3 regions of the Thermostichus sp. OS-CIW-31 genome follow, and region 3 is predicted to be linked to each of the others. Evidence: riboswitches for the same ligand, from Rfam matches in the RefSeq annotation. Region 3 holds a riboswitch; each other region holds the start of a gene.
What was found. Region 3 has a riboswitch for cobalamin ahead of metE (5-methyltetrahydropteroyltriglutamate--homocysteine S-methyltransferase). Riboswitches for the same ligand answer to the same signal wherever they lie in the genome.
Positions count from the first base shown of each region.

Region 1 (2,196 bases), on a different contig from region 3:
GCCCTTGCGCGCTGGGGTTGGCGACCCCCACCTCGATCCTGGTGGCCACGGGACGAGGGGCAGAATTGGGGATCCTGGTGAAAAGTGCCGACAGCCTGGAATTGGCCCACCACTTGCGCACGGTGGTCTTGGACAAAACTGGCACCCTGACTGAAGGTCGCCCTACCGTCACCGATATTTGGGCTAATGGCTCCTCTCCCCTGACGGTGTTGCGCCTGGCAGCGGCAGTGGAGCGGCACTCGGAACACCCTTTGGCCCAGGCGGTGGTGCAGAAAGCCGAAGCCGAAAAAATTGTGATCCCTCCTGCCTGGCACTTTCAGGCAAGGGTAGGCAGTGGGGCAGAGGCTTGGGTGGAAGATCAGTGGATTCGCATCGGTCGGCTGAGCTGGCTACAGGAGATGGGGATCCCTTGTGATCCCTCTTGGTCAGAGCGGGTTCAGACCTGGGAAAGCCAGGGCAAAACGGTGATCGGCGTAGCCCAATCCCAGAGCCTGGCGGGGCTGTTGGCCATTGCCGATCCGCTCAAACCCACCTCTCCTGAGGCAGTGCAACACCTGCAACAGATGGGCCTAGAGGTGATCCTGCTAACCGGGGATAACCCCACCACGGCCCAAGCGGTTGCTCGGCAAGCAGGCATTCAGCGGGTAATTGCCCAAGTCCGTCCGGATCAGAAGGCAGCTTACATACGCAGCCTAAGACAACCTCGACACCGGGTGGCGATGGTGGGAGATGGCATTAACGATGCTCCGGCTCTGGCAGAAGCCGATGTGGGGATCGCCATCGGTACGGGTACGGATGTGGCGATGGCCGCCAGCGATATAACCCTCATGTCGGGGGATCTGCGGGGAGTCGCCACAGCCATTCAACTCAGCCGGGCTACCCTCAACAACATCCGCCAAAACCTCTTCTTCGCCTTTATCTACAACACGCTCGGGATCCCGATTGCTGCTGGGGCGCTCTATCCCTTCACAGGCTGGCTGCTCAACCCCATGCTGGCCGGGGCGGCAATGGCCCTGAGTTCCATTTCGGTGGTCGCCAATGCCCTGCGCCTGCGACACTTTCAGCCCCCCAAACCAGCGGGCCGGCGTTAGGCCCTCTCCCAGGGGCAAGGGGGATTAGCGCGGCAACAGTTTTGCTGCCCTTTGAGCATGAGTCTGCCGTACCGCTCATGTCTCGGGGCTATCTTCTGGCAGACAAGAACATCCCCCCCGGGAGCTTGGTGAATGGCAAGAGGCAAGCTAACTTAAAAAGCTCAGGCAGACTGGGGAAAGCGCGGTGCAAGTCCGCCACTGTGACGCAACTGTGATGGGATCCCTCCCTCAGCCAGAACACCCACCTGCCGTTGTCCTGTACCCCTTGCGATTCACAAGGAACGGAGTTTTTTGTGTTGAATACCCTCAGTGTTTCCCCTCCGCTTGCGGTTGGGCAGTCTCCTGTTGTCCCCCTGCCCCTGTTGCTCATCGGCCACGGATCCCGCGACCCTGAAGGGCGGCAAGCCTTTCTGGAGTTGGCCCAAGTCTACCAATCCCTCACTCCCCATCGACCGGTGATCCCTTGTTTTCTGGAGCTGACGGAGCCGAGTATCGCCCAAGGGATCCAGCAGTGTATTGCCCAAGGGTGGCAAGAGATTGTGGTCCTGCCGCTGCTGTTGTTTGGGGCCCGCCACAACAAGTTCGATGTGACGATGGAACTGGATCGCCTGCAGGCCCTCTATCCCCAGTTGCGCATTCGTTACGGTGGGCCGCTGGGGATCCGCATCGAGATCCTGCAACTGCTGCGAGACCGATTGGCTGCTCTGATAGCTGCCCAACCGCGGCGGATCCCAGAGGCAGAAACCGTGCTCCTATTTGTGGGTCGCGGCTCCAGCGATCCTGAGGCCAATGCCGAAGCCTGTAAACTGGCTCGGCTGCTTTGGGAAGGATCCGGGTTTGCCGCTGTGGAGACCTGCTTTATCGGCATTACCCATCCCCGCCTGCCTGTGGGGTTGGAGCGGGCCTCGTCCTGGCATCCGCGTCGGGTGATCGTGCTGCCCTACTTTCTGTTTACGGGGGTGTTGGTGAAAAAAATCGAGGCGGCAGTGGAACAACAACGACAACGACAGTCGGAAATCGACTGGCTCATGCTGCCGGAATTGGGCCTTGTGGATACGGTGCTGCACAGCCTGCAGCAACTGGAGCAGGAAGCCCTGCAGGGCCA
Region 1 covers NZ_JBSSDA010000029.1:16,101-18,296, forward strand. The annotation lists gene ACVWY9_RS13160 (heavy metal translocating P-type ATPase) at 1-1,091, shown strand, start outside; cobalamin riboswitch at 1,219-1,354, shown strand; gene ACVWY9_RS13165 (sirohydrochlorin chelatase) at 1,385-2,196, shown strand, end outside.
Region 1: it holds a riboswitch for cobalamin, as region 3 does, so the genes downstream of both, ACVWY9_RS13165 (sirohydrochlorin chelatase) here and metE (5-methyltetrahydropteroyltriglutamate--homocysteine S-methyltransferase) in region 3, are expected to answer to the same signal.

Region 2 (2,196 bases), on a different contig from region 3:
CCCTGGCTTTGTGGGGCGCTGAAGCGATAGTTGAGGTCGTCAAAAAATACCCTGGCTTGCAGGGATCCCCTCTCTTGATCCCACAGCCAACTGAGATCTAACAGCAGGTCGTTGGTGTTTTGCCCTGCATCGGGGGAGGGAAACTCGGTGCTGCCGGGCACCTGAAACGCTTTATTGAGATAAAGGGCATTTCCTGTTAGGACCTGGCCTTCTGCCAGTTGCCAGGTGAGTTTGGCTTGTAGGTTGTGGTACTCCACTGCCGAGTTCTCCCGCCTGCCTGCTTTGCCCAAACGCCTAATTTCAAAAGGAAAGTCGTTGTTGCTCTGCAGACGGCGATAGCTGACCACCCAGCCCAGATCCTGCACCTGGCCGCGGTTCTGGATCCCTTGCTCATTGAGGCCGTAGCTGCCGATAGCCGCTTCCAGCACGGTCTCGGATCCCGGCTTTGGCTCCAGGGTTACGATGTTGATGACCCCGCCAACGGCATCGGAGCCGTATAAGGTGGAGCCCCCACCTGGAGAGATCTCAATACGCTCGACCACATCTGTAGTGATCTGAGACAGATCGAACCCGCCAAAAAAGCCCAGGTCGTTAATGGGGCGGCCATCCAACAGCACCAACACCTGGGCCGTTCGTCCTCCCCGCATAAACTGGGAGCTAAGGGCTCCCAACTGGGTTCCCGCCGTGCCGTCGCTGAGGATCCCGGGCAGGTAGCGCAGGGCCTCCTGAACGGTTCTTGCCCCTTGCTCTCGAATTTGCTGGCGGGTAATGACGTAAACCGGGCGGGAAGAATCCCGCAGCAAACCAGGACGGCGAAAAGGTGTGGTGACGGGTTGATTTAAAATCTCGGCGCTAACACCGGTTTCCAAAACCTCTTGAGCTGAGGGCGGGGAAGCTGCCGGCTGCGCCCACGCTGGGATCCCCAAAACAAGACCCCCCAGCGCCAGGCTGAGACCTAGAATGGGATTCATTTTCTTTCTTGAAGCTCCTGATTCCGTGCGACGCGGAAGAAATGCGAGCCAGAACCGCAGGCGGGCATCCTGACTGAGGGCATGGGTCTAGCCCAAGCCCATCACAGTTGCGGCACAGCGCCGGATTTGCACCGGACTTTCCCCTTTACATGCCCTGGCTGATCCCCAGGACAACCTGTCGGTACAGCTTTCTCTGCGATTGCTCCGAAAAAGCCGTGCTAGGCATCATACATCCCCTGCTCTGGAGTTCCTATCCTGCCAGGGGGGATGTCATCTCCAGGGGTGAACAGGATCCCAACGGCAATCCCAGGGCTTTGGATGGGCCACATCCCACCAACTTAGAAAACCTGGGCCAGACTTCTTCTTTGCTTTGTAAGCAGTTAAAGAGTAGCCCACTACTATTCCAGATCCTGAGGCCCAGGGATCCCTTAGCCTTTTAGAGAACAGAGCATGACTCTAGTCAATAATAAGCTCAACCATACTGAAAATAATGTATAATATGCTCAGTACGGATTACTACCAGTTGATCTTTCTGTTTACTTTCGAGTCTGCCAACATGGTAGCCAAAGCAAAGCAGAAAATTGGTAGTAAGACGACACGGAAACTGCGCTTTGGGTATTCTACTCAAAGCTTTGCGGGATACCGCCATTCTGGTTGGAAACAAACAGAATGCTATCGCTGCATAGTTGAACAGTGATGTTCAGCAGTGTTCAGCGTAAATGTATCAGATACGCTGAGACTTCACAAGACCCACAGCTTTTGGGAAAGCAAGATGGGGACGCTGGCCTAGCCGTCATGGGCGGGATCCGTATGAATTTAGTACCCAACCGGATAGAAAAGAGGGGCTTTTTCGATTTCTGGCAAAGCCGTTGCCTGGTGGGCTGGATCCGGCTCAACTTGGCTGGGAGAGGCAATCGGCACCTCGATCATCCGATCCGGTACCAGCGGCACCATTTCGGAGCGGTCGGCAATTTCCCGCAGAGAATTGGCAATGGATTCTTGAGTCAGCAGAAACTGTCGTTCGTTGCGCTGCATCTGCTGCCACACCTGGTAACGCTGGCTCCACCGGCTTTGGGTATGCACAGTCCAACTGTAAAGGCTCAACACTGAAACCCCGGAGAGGATAGCCATCCCTGTGGAGATTTGCTTCCACCAGCCTAGGTGTTCTGCCCAAGCCGAATGTTGGCTGCGAGGATGGGCTGATTTCAACTTCAAATTCAAAGGT
Region 2 covers NZ_JBSSDA010000008.1:55,303-57,498, forward strand. The annotation lists gene ACVWY9_RS06500 (TonB-dependent receptor plug domain-containing protein) at 1-971, opposite strand, end outside; cobalamin riboswitch at 1,014-1,166, opposite strand; gene ACVWY9_RS06505 (hypothetical protein) at 1,788-2,196, opposite strand, start outside.
Region 2: it holds a riboswitch for cobalamin, as region 3 does, so the genes downstream of both, ACVWY9_RS06500 (TonB-dependent receptor plug domain-containing protein) here and metE (5-methyltetrahydropteroyltriglutamate--homocysteine S-methyltransferase) in region 3, are expected to answer to the same signal.

Region 3 (2,196 bases):
GACAAAAGTACTTTGGGGTTTTTGCAGCCGCAGCTCCACCGTATGAGTGTCGATAGCTACTGCTTCCTTTAGGGCGGTTAGGTCGACCAGACCACCACTCCGAGCTGCTTGGTTAAAGGTGTAAGCCACGTCCGCTGCTGTGACAGGTTTTCCATCGGAGAAGACTGCATCCTTTCGTAGGGTTACCGTCCAGGTTAGGCCATCTTGGCTGACAGTGTAGCCAGTCGCCAGGTCGTTTACAATCTCAAGGTTCTCGTCCCGCCGCAGCAGAGTGCTTTGGAACAAAGGCGAACCGTAACGTCCCCAGCCCAGGGTGGGATCAAATCCTTCTTCCCTTTCCCCTCCAATGGCCAGCACGATTTGATCGCTGGATCCTGCTAGCTTTGGATCGAAAGCTGTCCGCTCAGCAGCATTCTGAGCGCATCCAGCCCACATCTGGCTCAGCAAGAAGAGGCCCACAGACCACACAGTTACTTTTAAGCTTGATGCCATAGAAACCCCGATCTGTCGCTTTTTCAGCAAAGCAAAAAGGAGCAAACCCCCTTGCCTCCTGGACAAGACTTATGGCAGCTAAGCTATCACTGCCTTATCTTGAGAGCAATGCAGGGGGGGAGGATGCTTAGAGGATTCCGATGACTTCCTGCAAGACCGCTGGGTGAAAGGTGAGGTCTGGTAGCTCCAAAGGCTGCTGGCTTGGTGATGATTGAAGCACTCTACTCCCGTCTCTGAACTCCGTGATACGATGTAGCTCAGCTATCGGTTCTGACGGGGATCAGCCGCCAGAGGAAACGGGGAAAGAGCAGTGAGAATCTGCCGCTGTCCCGCAGCTGTGATCCGGTTTAGGAGAAGTTCTGCAGCAAATCTCTAGAGTCATTCGCTGCCGATCCAGATCTTGTCCCCCAAAACCGTGTCAGTCAGAATGCCCGCCGATGGTTTTTCTAAACTTCACAACATCTGCGAGGTACAGATGGTAACTGTCTTGGCTTTAGCTCGTTTCTGCTTTCGTTATCCTGAGCATTTTCCCGGCGTTGCTCCCACAAGCTTTCGGTACTCCTCAGCAGTAGAAATAAGTCCAAGAACCCAAGCAAGACTCTGAGCCAGTTGGCCGGGAGAGAGTAAATTTTGGGTGCTGTTGCACCAAGATCTATCAAGATCTACAGCCCGCCTACGCGAAGGAAAGAGTGAGATGTCAGGCTTCCTGACTTCAATTGGTGGCTGGCAAGTAGCCACTGCGATCGCTGGCTGCGTTGAGTATCTTTTTTGCGCAAAAGGCAGTGTTTTGTTGGGGTTCCAGAGGCAAGAGAGGAACAGCCGGTTTCTTCCTTGGCGGGCGGGATCCCAGTTGAGGGCGAATTGAACGCAGGAAAATTAGAAAACTCAGTATTTGGGATGGCACACAACATGACTGCACAAACCATGACATTGGGGTATGCCCGCATGGGCAAGCGCCGCGAGCTCAAAAAAGCTTTGGAAGGCTTTTGGAGTGGTGCCCTAGGGTCAGAGGCTCTGCTGGCTACCTTTTGGGATTTGGAGACTCAAGCCTGGCAGACTCAGCTACAAGCTGGGATTGATCACATTGCGGTAGGGGATCAGACTCTCTACGACCATGTACTGGACTGGGCCACCTGGCTGGGGCTGATCCCCTCTCGGTTCCGAGGCCTGTCGGGTTTAGACCGCTACTTTGCCATGGCGCGGGGGCGGGAGGGCCTGCCGGCTTTGGAAATGACCAAGTGGTTTGACACCAACTACCACTACTTGGTACCCGAAATTGAGCCGGAAGCCGATCCCAGTCCTAACTTTGGGGATTTTTTGGAAAGAGTTCGGCGGGCCCAAGGGATCCTAGGGGAGCGCACCAGCCCCGTTGTCCTCAGTCCAGTGACTTTGCTCTGCCTTAGCCAGCGATCTGGGGATCTGCGGGCGGACTTGGAAAAGCTCCTTCCTCTGTACCGGGATCTCCTCCAGGAGTTAAAACAGCTGGGGATCCCAGAAGTCCAGATTCACGATCCCATTTTGGTTACCAGCCAGGGAAGTGGCCTGCGGGAAGCTGTGGAAATGAGCTACCGCCAGTTGGCAACCGCCGGGATCCCTGTCCACTTGGTCACCTACTTCGATGACCTGGGGGAGACTTACCCCTGGGTGGTGCAACTGCCGGTGGCCGGCATTAGCCTTGACTTTACCCGTGGCCACACCCTGGAT
Region 3 covers NZ_JBSSDA010000011.1:26,757-28,952, forward strand. The annotation lists gene ACVWY9_RS08045 (ABC transporter substrate-binding protein) at 1-492, opposite strand, end outside; cobalamin riboswitch at 741-945, shown strand; gene metE (5-methyltetrahydropteroyltriglutamate--homocysteine S-methyltransferase) at 1,402-2,196, shown strand, end outside.